Linked DNA regions of Candidatus Chlorohelix allophototropha. The protein of the gene in region 2 interacts with the protein of the main gene of each other region in a pairwise test. Links are inferred from orthologs where the notes say so. Each region holds a gene or a part of one and is shown on either strand. Other genes may lie near its edges.

Evidence for each region. Proteins that work in one complex are often made in the same cells at the same time.
Region 1: the proteins of ruvA (region 2) and ruvC interact in binary tests that used the Escherichia coli proteins (3 or more experiments, as listed by UniProt). The link is inferred for Candidatus Chlorohelix allophototropha from one-to-one orthologs.

The regions. Positions count from the first base shown.
Region 1 is NZ_CP128400.1:341,272-346,361, reverse strand. The notes cover bases 739-3,677. They hold ruvC (crossover junction endodeoxyribonuclease RuvC), read right to left. Parts: upstream 2,503-3,677; coding sequence 1,975-2,502; downstream 739-1,974. Other genes in these bases: OZ401_RS14200 (GNAT family N-acetyltransferase), read right to left, coding at 3,358-3,677; OZ401_RS14205 (YebC/PmpR family DNA-binding transcriptional regulator), read right to left, coding at 2,513-3,277; OZ401_RS14215 (TlyA family RNA methyltransferase), read right to left, coding at 1,098-1,982; OZ401_RS14220 (NAD(+)/NADH kinase), read right to left, coding at 739-1,092. Outside these bases: OZ401_RS14225 (glycosyltransferase family protein), read right to left, coding at 1-244; more of OZ401_RS14220, read right to left, coding at 268-738; more of OZ401_RS14200, read right to left, coding at 3,678-4,290; OZ401_RS14195 (chorismate mutase), read right to left, coding at 4,290-4,607; OZ401_RS14190 (3-hydroxyacyl-CoA dehydrogenase family protein), read right to left, coding at 4,644-5,090.
Region 2 is NZ_CP128401.1:88,908-94,043, forward strand. The notes cover bases 1,477-4,461. They hold ruvA (Holliday junction branch migration protein RuvA), read left to right. Parts: upstream 1,477-2,663; coding sequence 2,664-3,260; downstream 3,261-4,461. Other genes in these bases: OZ401_RS23500 (polyhydroxyalkanoate synthesis regulator DNA-binding domain-containing protein), read left to right, coding at 1,477-1,801; OZ401_RS23505 (amidohydrolase family protein), read left to right, coding at 1,810-2,667; OZ401_RS23515 (AfsR/SARP family transcriptional regulator), read left to right, coding at 3,616-4,461. Also shown: OZ401_RS23490 (hypothetical protein), read left to right, coding at 769-1,092; OZ401_RS23495 (hypothetical protein), read left to right, coding at 1,102-1,296; more of OZ401_RS23500, read left to right, coding at 1,256-1,476; more of OZ401_RS23515, read left to right, coding at 4,462-5,136. UniProt on the Escherichia coli protein: The RuvA-RuvB-RuvC complex processes Holliday junction (HJ) DNA during genetic recombination and DNA repair.

The DNA of each region.
Region 1 (5,090 bases), on a different replicon or contig from region 2:
ACAGCAGATCAATGCGCTGCGGGTAGTAGAGCATCTCGGTGTAATAGGGCAAGGCTCTGAGGTCAATTAGACTGTGCCTTACCCACCAGAGATGCCAAAGGTTTTGCCAACCGTCACTACCGGGCGTACTGATAATGCGGCTGCCCAAATTTAAAACCAGCGGATAAGTGAAAATGATGGCTCCCAGTAAGTAAAGCCCGAAAGGTATGGCGTGACGAAACCAGAAGCCCGACCTATTTTTCAACTTACCCGTTTTCCGCTCTCAAATCACCCGCCGCGTCGCAAGCGGTTGGCAAGGTTTTTGTAGAAGTAGGTTTTATCTTGGAGGCGTGCAAACCGAGCGGTAAAGGGTGCGAGGGTTACTCGCAGCATATCCTTATCCTGAATTTGGAAGTCAGGTTGCCCATCCACTGTAACGGCTGCGCCTTTGCGCGTTCCCACATGCAACGTGATGGTAGAATCACGCGGTACTACCAAATGGCTTAGGTGTGTAAGATGCGGTGCAAGCGCGGATAACACAATCGCACCCATATTTGGAGCTAGTACCGGACCACCAGCTGCAATATTGTAAGCGGTTGAGCCGGTGGCGGTACTTACGATTAAGCCATCGCCGAAATAGGTAGTGACGTATTCACCGTCAACGACCAATTGCACGTCAATAATACCTGAGAGATACGCGCGACCCAATACAATATCGTTCAAAGCCTGATATTGCCCCATTACTTCGCCGCTCCGGATATGCTCGGCTCTTAACATGACGCGCTCTTCTACCCAGTGCTCACCTCTTACAAAAGCCGGAATCTTATCGAGGGCTTCTTCACGACTCAATTCAGCTAAGAAGCCGAAACGCCCGAAGTCCACCCCTACGATTGGCACACCGTTTGCAGCAGCAAGATTTGCAGCGTGCAAAATTGTACCGTCCCCGCCTAGCACAAAAACTAATTCACATTCTGCCATACGCCGGGCATACTCACCCCCGTCTGGTACAATTCCGCGCCAGACTTTGATGCCTTCTTGTGTCAATAGCCTTTCAACTGCATCTGCCAACCCTTGTGCTTCGGGTGGAGGTGCAGGGCGGCTAACTACTGCCATATGTCTCACAGTTCCATTCTCCCTAATAGTTGTTCAAGTCCGTGTGCAGCCGGGGTAACCCAGTTATCAACTACTTCCTCCACAGCTTTCAGATGCGCCAAAAATTCGAGATTACCCTCAGTTCCCAAGATAGGTGAGCGGATTAGTCCTTGTAGGGTAAACCGATTGGTATTCCACCATTCTATCAAATCTTCAAGCACGGCGCGATGCACTAAGGTGTCCTTTATTATACCACCCTTTCCCACCCGTTCTTTGCCTGCTTCGAATTGCGGTTTTACCAGAACCACTAGGGGCGCATCGGGAATAATAAGGTTTCGTACTGCCGGTAGCACCAATTTAAGTGAAATAAAGCTCACATCTACGGCGGCTACGTCTGCTAGCGCTGCACCCCTACCGGGTTCAACTTCAGGCAGGCTTTCACTATAGCGCACGTTGGTGTGATCCAAAATATAAACGCGGGAGTCTTGCCGCAAACTCCAGGCTAATTGACTATTGCCAACATCCAGCGCAATCACTTTACGTGCGCCATGCTGCAAAAAGCAATCGCTAAAACCGCCCGTACTTGCTCCTACATCCAGCGCCAATTTTCCGGTTGGGTCAATCTGGAAAACATCGAGGGCGTGTTCAAGTTTAAAACCTCCGCGGCTGACATATTTTAAAGCGCTGCCTTCTTTTAGGTTAAGAGTATGCGCTTCGACAGGGTTCAGGCTTTGCCCTGCTTTATCAATACGGCGCGTTCCAGCCAGCACCTGCCCCGCCATTATCAAGGCTTGCGCTTTCTCGCGGGTGGGGGCGATACCCAGTTCCACCAGCCATTGGTCAACCCGCTTTTTAGTGGATTCAATCACAACTTCTGGTCGTTTTTTGGTAGAAGGGCGCGGTTTAGCCATTTTGCGCCTCCAACCGGGACATAAAGCGGCGACTACGTATGTGGCAGATTGCAATCGCTAGCGCATCGGCGGCATCATCCGGTTTCGGAATCTGGTCGAGGTTCAGCAGAATCCGCACCATTTCTTGTACTTGGTCTTTCTGGGCGCGACCATAACCTACCAGCGCTTGTTTAACCTGTAAGGGGGTGTATTCGAAAACGTCAATATTATGATCGGCGGCAGCTAGTAAGGCTACTCCTCGCGCCTGACTTACTGCTATAACAGTAGTGGTATTTTTATTGAAAAAAAGCTCTTCAATGGCTATCTCTGAGGGAAAGGCTGTTTCAAGCAAACCTGTAAGCTGACGATAAATTTGCTGCAACCGTTGTGGCATTGGCAGGCGCGGCGAGGTGCTGATCGCGCCATAATTTATCATTTCCAGCGAATCGTCCGGTCGTAAATGCACCAAACCCCAGCCCATTAAAGCCGAGCCAGGGTCTATGCCAAGTACCAGATTCTCATCTTTGTATGGTGTGGGCAAAAGTGCTAACCTATTGGAGAGCCGCAACCTCATCCCGAATATTCAGGTTGCTATAGACGTTTTGTACATCGTCGAGGTCTTCAAGACGTTCCATCAACCGTAGCACTTGCAGCGCTTTGGCATCATCCAAATCCATAGTAGTTTTGGCATTGAAGATCGCTTCACTGGAAATTATTTTGATACCGCCATTTTCCAACGCTTCTTGTACCTTGCGCATTTCTTCAAATCCGGTATAAACTTCCAGTTCAATAACCTCGTCATCTTCGCTGACTTCTTGCACATCGTTTGCGCCCGCATCAATCGCGATGAGCATCAGTTCTTCTGGATCATACTTGCCAAGTTCGATGCGAATTAACCCTACATGCTCAAACATCCAACTTACCGAGCCGGGTTCACCGTGATTGCCGCCGCCTTTAGTAAAGGCGCTACGAATCTCAGAAGAGGTGCGGTTGCGGTTATCGGTCAGCGCCTGTACCAGAATTGCTGTTCCGCCCGGTCCGTAGCCTTCGTAGAAAATTTCTTCAAGCTGCAAACCGCCTTCACCGCTGCCCATGCCTTTTTCAACGGCGCGTTTGATATTGTCAACGGGCATGTTTTCGGCGCGCGCTTTCTGGATTGCTACACGTAACTTAAAGTTGGTGTCAGGATCAGCGCCGCCACCCTCTCTAGTCGCAATCGAAATTTCGCGAGCGAGCTTGGTAAAAACTGCGCCTCGTTTGTTATCAATGATGGCTTTCGATCGTCGGATTGAATGCCATTTACTGTGCCCTGACATACTTTATTTCTCTCCTCAACATCGGATATGCTTACCTGTATTGATCCGTGTTAACTGATATATTTAGCGGACTCGATTAATTATACCATTCTGTTACGAACCTTTTCAACCGCTAGAGACAATTCGTAAAGTCGCATACGATCTTCAGATCTGAGCACGAATCCTGTTTGTTCTAGAACTTTGTCCAAATCCGAGTTTGTCGGCAACATCATAACCAGCGAATATTCCAATGGCTTTGCTATTGCGTTGTGGACAAGATGTTGTGCCAATTGAGCTTGTGTTTGCACATCACCACCCAGCCAACTGACAAATATCTCCTGCTGATTTTCCCATTCATCGTAGTTAAATACACTCAACGCTTTAAGTTTATCACCCTCAAAGCCTCCGGTCACAGCATTTCTCGCCAACTTACCTTGCAAGTCGGTCAGTTCCAACTTTCGCCATGTCCATGAGTCACAATGAAACCCCTCGTCAAGCTGCCATTCTCTCGAGTTAATAATAAAGTCCCAAGCTAACTTTAACTCATCAGGCTGCAAGGAACGAAAAGTGATATTTGTATTTTCAGGCAATGGGATAATATTCTTCTGTCCTATAGCATAACTGTAGGAAGCTACAAGACGGAAACCGAAACGTTCAGCTACCCGGTGCATTGGAATATTGTCTTCCGCGGTGCTGTAGCGCAACACGTTTATTTCCTCTTGGTTTACTACATCTATCGCGTGTTCGAGCAATCGATAGGCTAAGCCAAGCTTTTTATATGGGGTAGCAACCCGCACTCCCGACCACCAACCGGTTTTTAAGCCTGATTCATTCATTGTTTTGAGGCAGTAGAGTCCGGCAAGCTGTTGCTCAATCTCGGCTACAAATACCTTTATGTTCGGTTCGGAAAGTCTTTCCTCCCATACAAAAGGCATGTAATCGTTACCGCCCCATACATCTTTGCAAACTTCTTTGACGGCAGGCAAATCTTCCAATTTACCTGCCCTGAATTGTAACGCTAAATCGGGTTGCATCAGGATTCGGATTCTTCCGGTCTTTGGGACAATTGCTTTTGCTGGTGATCTACAAAATAATCGAACATTACCAGATACAATTGCTCCACAAAAGAGGGGTCAATGCCATGTTCAACGGCAAGCTGGCAAGCTCGCTCAAGAACCTGACGTTCGCGTTCGGGCACGCGCACCTTATCGGCGCTCGGTTTCAGCTTGCCAACCTCTTCGACAAACCGGGCACGCTCGCCAAGCAGTGCAATCACCTGTGCATCAATGCGGTCTATTTCCTTGCGAATAACGGCGAGCCTTTGCCCGCGCTCCTCCTCGGTCAAAGCCAATCTTTCCCCCTTAAATATCAAGCAACCACAATGTGGTTATTTACTATAATCGTAGAAGCCTTTGCCACTCTTGCGTCCCAACATACCGGCTGCCACCATCCGTTTTAACAGAGGCGGCGCAGCGTAGCGGGTATCCTTAAATTCATCAAACATGATATTGGCAATGTAGAAGGTGGTATCAAGCCCTACAAAGTCCAGCAAGGTAAGCGGTCCCATTGGATGCCCACAGCCGAGCTTCATACCCTCGTCAATATCTTCTTTGCTGGCAACGCCCGACTCAAAGGCGCGAATTGCGTCCAGTAAATAAGGAATCAGCAGCAGGTTTACGATAAAGCCAGGAGAGTCTTTTGCCAGCACAGGTTTTTTGCCAAGTTTCTGGCTGAACTCCAGCAAACTGGCAATGGTTTCTTCGTTGGTAACGATAGTTTTGACTACTTCCACCAGCTTCATCAACGGCACCGGGTTAAAAAAATGCAATCCGGC
Region 2 (5,136 bases):
GCAAGAATTATTGCCATAGCCGTTCTTGCTTGGATTTACTCATAGTTAGTTTGCAAGTAAATCCAAAGACCTTTATTTGAGATATTACCAGTATAGTCGTCTCCTCAGAGGCTTACGGCTATTTAGCGTGTCTTGGGATTCTTAAGTGCCTCGTCAAAAGACTGAATCAGTAAAGCCGAGACATTTTTGGCTGCTAAAAAATTATTGGACGGTAACTAATCCGCTCATCTCTGCTTTTGACCCCTCTGTTTAAAGCAATATAAGCTTTTTAATCAGGCTAGCGGTTGCCCTTCGCATTGCGGCTAACTATTAGAAGATTGTGTTTATTGCTCCAGCTGCTGATGAACCCAATTACAATCGGCGGATGCCCTACTATGAAAAGGAGTTGAAGAGTGGTATTGTAAAGAAAGAGACGTTATTTTTGGTAAGAAAAAAGAGATGAAATACCTAACATCAAGCTAAACGAATTGATTTAAATCCACCAGATTGAAAAGACTTCAAAAGAGGCATTTGTGTTTTCCGAGGTAGGGATAGAAAGACGAAGTAATCGGTACATTTATTGTGTATTATAGAAAAGAGTTGATTAAACTATTGCGGTTGTAAAATTTAACTGGTTTTTCTAGATTTAAAGTTAAATTCGTCCTTTTTCTACGCTTCTCGTGGAAAAACACAAAATTCTACGTTTCTCGTGGAAGTCACAGTAGGCGCGTAGGTCAAACCAACTCTCCTTCCGGTTGATATAAGCCTAGCTTCGTGCTATGCTTACTTATGCGGATAGTAGGAATTAGTGAATTACTTAAACGTGCGCAGGAATTCATAGGTTCAGCCCCAAAATGGGAAAGCATTCTGGCAGAAGATCGCCGTGGAGTGCTGACAATGTACGAATACGTAGTTCCGCATGGATCAAAGCAATGGCAGGGCTATTATGCGCCATGGGCGCGTATCAGCCCCCTAGATGATGGGCATAGCCTTTATATCCTAGCTTATTATCGAGATAACAAAAAGTGGCAAGATCTCGAAGTAACTGGACATTTGGAAGAGTGCCTACAAGCTATTAAAGATAACGTTTACGGTGTATTTTTTAATAAATAGGATTGAAAAATGAAAGTCATTGTAAATATAGAAGGTTCAAAAGATGACCTAAAGATTATCTTGCAGGTACTACGCGATAATATGGACTACGCAAACTCGAATGATACTTTCCGGTTGTATATGGAAAATGACCAACCGGGCGGTGAAATCTTTGAAGAACGCTATGACGAAAACGATAACTTGGTTGAACGACGTAGACATTAATTTTATGCGAGTAATCAAACGCTATAACAACCGAAAACTTTACGATACCGAGACTCGAACCTATATTACTCTGGATGGAGTAGCCAAACTGGTGGTATCGGGCGAAGAAGTTCAGGTAGTGGATAACGATACGGATGAGGATATTACCACCGTAATCTTTAGCCAGCTTCTACTTGAGCGCGAAAGAGAGCAGCGATTTTTACCTAGCGGTATGCTCAGCCAACTTTTACGGTTCGGTGGTGAAACCAGCCGCAAACTCGGCACAACTCTAACCCGTCCTTTTACCCTTACATTTGGGCAGTTTCTTGAACAGGAAGTAGAGCGCACCTTCAAATTTTGGGTGGATATTGCGGAAGGGCGTGAAGAAGATATGCTACGTTTTATTGAGCGACTCATTGAACAACGCCGCCGTACTCATCAAGCTAGTAGCCCAAATGAGGGCAATCGTAAAAACCCCAATAAAGTAAATCGCCTTGATATTATCGAGGATTTACCGCCCAAATAATCCTTCCCATGATTATTGACTCCCATACCCACATTTTTTCAAAAGATTTGATAGACCGCCGAAACGAGCTAACCGAACGTGATGAGCGTTTTCGGGAATGTTACGCTTCGCCAAAAGCCAAAATGGTAACCGCGGCTGAACTGGTACAGGAAATGGAGCGTGCCGGAATAGCTAGAGCGGTGGTTACCGGCTATGCCTTCGCTGATGGCACACTTTGCGCCGCCTCAAATGATCATATTATTGAAGCAATAAAGGCTTTCCCGGATAAACTGGTAGGGTTGGCAGCGATACAACCGCTAGAGGGGGATAAGGCGCTTTACGAAGCGGAACGCTGCTATTTAGCCGGGTTACGTGGTTTGGGTGAACTAACCGCCGACGGGCAAGGCTTTGACCTTACCGAACCTGCTTTATTCCGCGATTTGGCAGCATTAACCGCCAAATATAAGGGAGTCATAATGCTACATGCCAGTGAGCCATTGGGGCATCTTTACCCCGGCAAGGGCAAAACCACCCCGGATAAAATTCTGGCTTTAGCACAACATCACCCGGAATGTAATATCATTGCAGCGCATTGGGGAGGTGGGCTACCCTTTTACGAATTAATGCCCGAAATAGCCAAAGCCCTTTCCAACCTGTACTATGATACAGCCGCTACCACTTATTTATACCGCTTTGGCATTTTCAGAGCAGTGTGCGATCTGGCAGGGGCACATAAAATCCTATGGGCAAGCGATTATCCCCTACTTGGACAGGCACGTTTGCTGGAAAGAGTGCGAGGGGAAGCAATGTTAAACGAAATTGAATTAGAGCAGATATTGGGTGGGAATGCAGCACGTTTGCTGGGTCTGGAGGAAAAAGGAGAATGATTGCAGCAGTACGTGGTCAGTTAGAGCAAATGGGAACCGACTCGGTGCTTATCAATGTAGGCGGAGTTAGCCTGAGAGTGTTTGTACCTACCTCAGTGCTAGACGAACTAGGCGAAATTGGGCGAGAGGTAAAGCTGTTTACCCATTTTTACGTGCGCGAAGATCAGCTTGCTCTTTACGGTTTCAAAACCACTGAGCAGCAGGAATTATTTGAAATGTTATTGAGCGTGTCAGGCGTAGGACCACGCGCCGCGCTTAACTTGATAGGAACAGCGGATGTGGGTGCAACCCATCTGGCTATTGCGCAGAGTAACGTAGATTTTTTAAAGAAAGTATCCGGTATCGGACCCAAAACCGCTGCCCGAATCATTCTTGAGTTAAAAGGGAAGTTGGTAGATGTGCAAACGGCAAAAACAAGCCGGAAGGTGGAAGCAAATCCCACCGTATTGGAACGACGACAACTGGTAGAAGCGTTAGGCGGTTTAGGTTACACCCCCGCAGAGATACAAACCGCATTGAACGCATTACCAGCAGGGCAAGAATTATCGCTTGAAGAGCAAGTGCTGGAAGCGTTGCGGTTTCTAGGACAGTAGAAATTAGCAAGGTGATAATTTCATTCATTTCCTCAAAAATTGAAATTCTTGCATTATTTATTGAGATTTAAGTGTCGCAAAGCCTCCATTTTTTGTATTATAACTTTAGAAATATTAGGACACCTAGCTTTATTTTGAATTGGTAAACAACTTAAAGCCTAAAAACAATAATCTTTATTCAACCATTTTCTAGTAAGAATTTTAGATTTTGGTTCAGTTTATATAGATGAATTTGTATGTTTTGTAACAATAGTGTTGTAAAATAGCATAATAATAATACTCTACCATGTTGTAACCCTAAAATTTTAGAATTATAATTGATTAATAGTTAGATGAATAATTATTTTTAGCTGGAGTGGATAAAGCAATTTTTATTGCAAAGATTACAGCACCTAAAGCACGAGGGTTAGTCAGCCGCCAGCGTTTGATTGATGAAATCAACGACTTTGATTCTTATCGTTTGCTCTTAATCTCGGCTGGATCAGGTTATGGTAAAACAGCCCTCCTTGCCGATTTTGTCGCACAAACCACAGCGCGGTTAATTTGGTATTCCCTCGATGAAGGCGATAGAGACCCCCTAAGATTTTTCCGCTATCTAGTGCAAGCAGTTAAAGTAGCCTTTCCTGAATTTGGTATTCAGTTTGATGCGCTTTTAGCACAAATCGAATCTGGGCGAAGCCTAGAGCAGGAAAATAATCTCCAACGACTGGCAAATCAGTTTGCAGAAGAATTGGCAACCCAAATTTCGGTTGATAACAAGATTTCTGTGATGGTACTTGATGATTATCAGTACGCTGAAAGTGAGTTGGTTGGAACCTTTATGCGATTTCTGGCGCTCAAGTTACCTGAACATCTCAAACTGATTGTTTCCACCAGAAGTGTACCAGACCATTTACCGCTGGCTTATTTATACGCCAAACGCCTGATAAAAGGTATAGGAGCAGCCGAGTTAAGCTTTACACGTCAGGAAATTGCTGATTTGCTGGTTGATGTGTACAAGATTAAAGACTCCGAGATGGTGGACAAGTTGGTGGAATATTCCGAAGGTTGGGTCACCGCCGTTATCCTCGCTTTAGCAGGTCGGAAATCATCATTAAGTCGTCTCGATAGACTAAGTGGTCCCTATGGTCAGGGCTATCTGGACAGTTCGGCTCTGTTTGAATATTTGGGAGATGTGGTTCTAGCTGACCAGCCCCCTGATATAGAGGATTTTCTTCTTCAGACTTCTTGCCTACACCTTTTAAGTCCTGAACTATGCAACGAGCTTACCGGTTTACAGGATAGTGAGCGAATATTAGAAAAACTGGACAAGCGCAAGCTCTTCGTGGAAGTGGTAGCCGAAGTTCCTTCTAGTGACTTCAGCAAACCCGATACTTTTTATTATAAGTATCACTCGCTCTTTAAGCGTTTTCTACAGTCGCGTCTTGCTAATAAGAAAGAAGTATGGCGAGCATGTAACCTAAAAGCGGCTGAACTGGCTTTGCGTTCAGAATATTATATAGAAGGTGTGCAAAATTACCTTACTATAAATGAAGGGCGAAAGGCAGCGGAAATAGTAGCCGGACTGGCTACTCCGCTCTATGAGTCAGGGCTTATCAACCGCTTGACCGAACTAATCGGGCTAATCCCGCAAGAAGCGGTGGAGTCTATACCGGAACTTGCCTTTACATATGCCAGAATTTTGTTTGAAAAAGGGCAGAGCGAGGCTGCTATAAGATTAACCGAGAAAATAGAAAAGCAACACCTTGAAAATGGATCTGTCGAAGGGGCAGCAATGTGCTTGGCGCTACGCGCTCTCGGTTATTCACGTATGGGAATGGTTGAGGAGGGGGCACGCCTGATTGAAAGAGCCTCGGCATTTGTTGCTGGTAGGGGC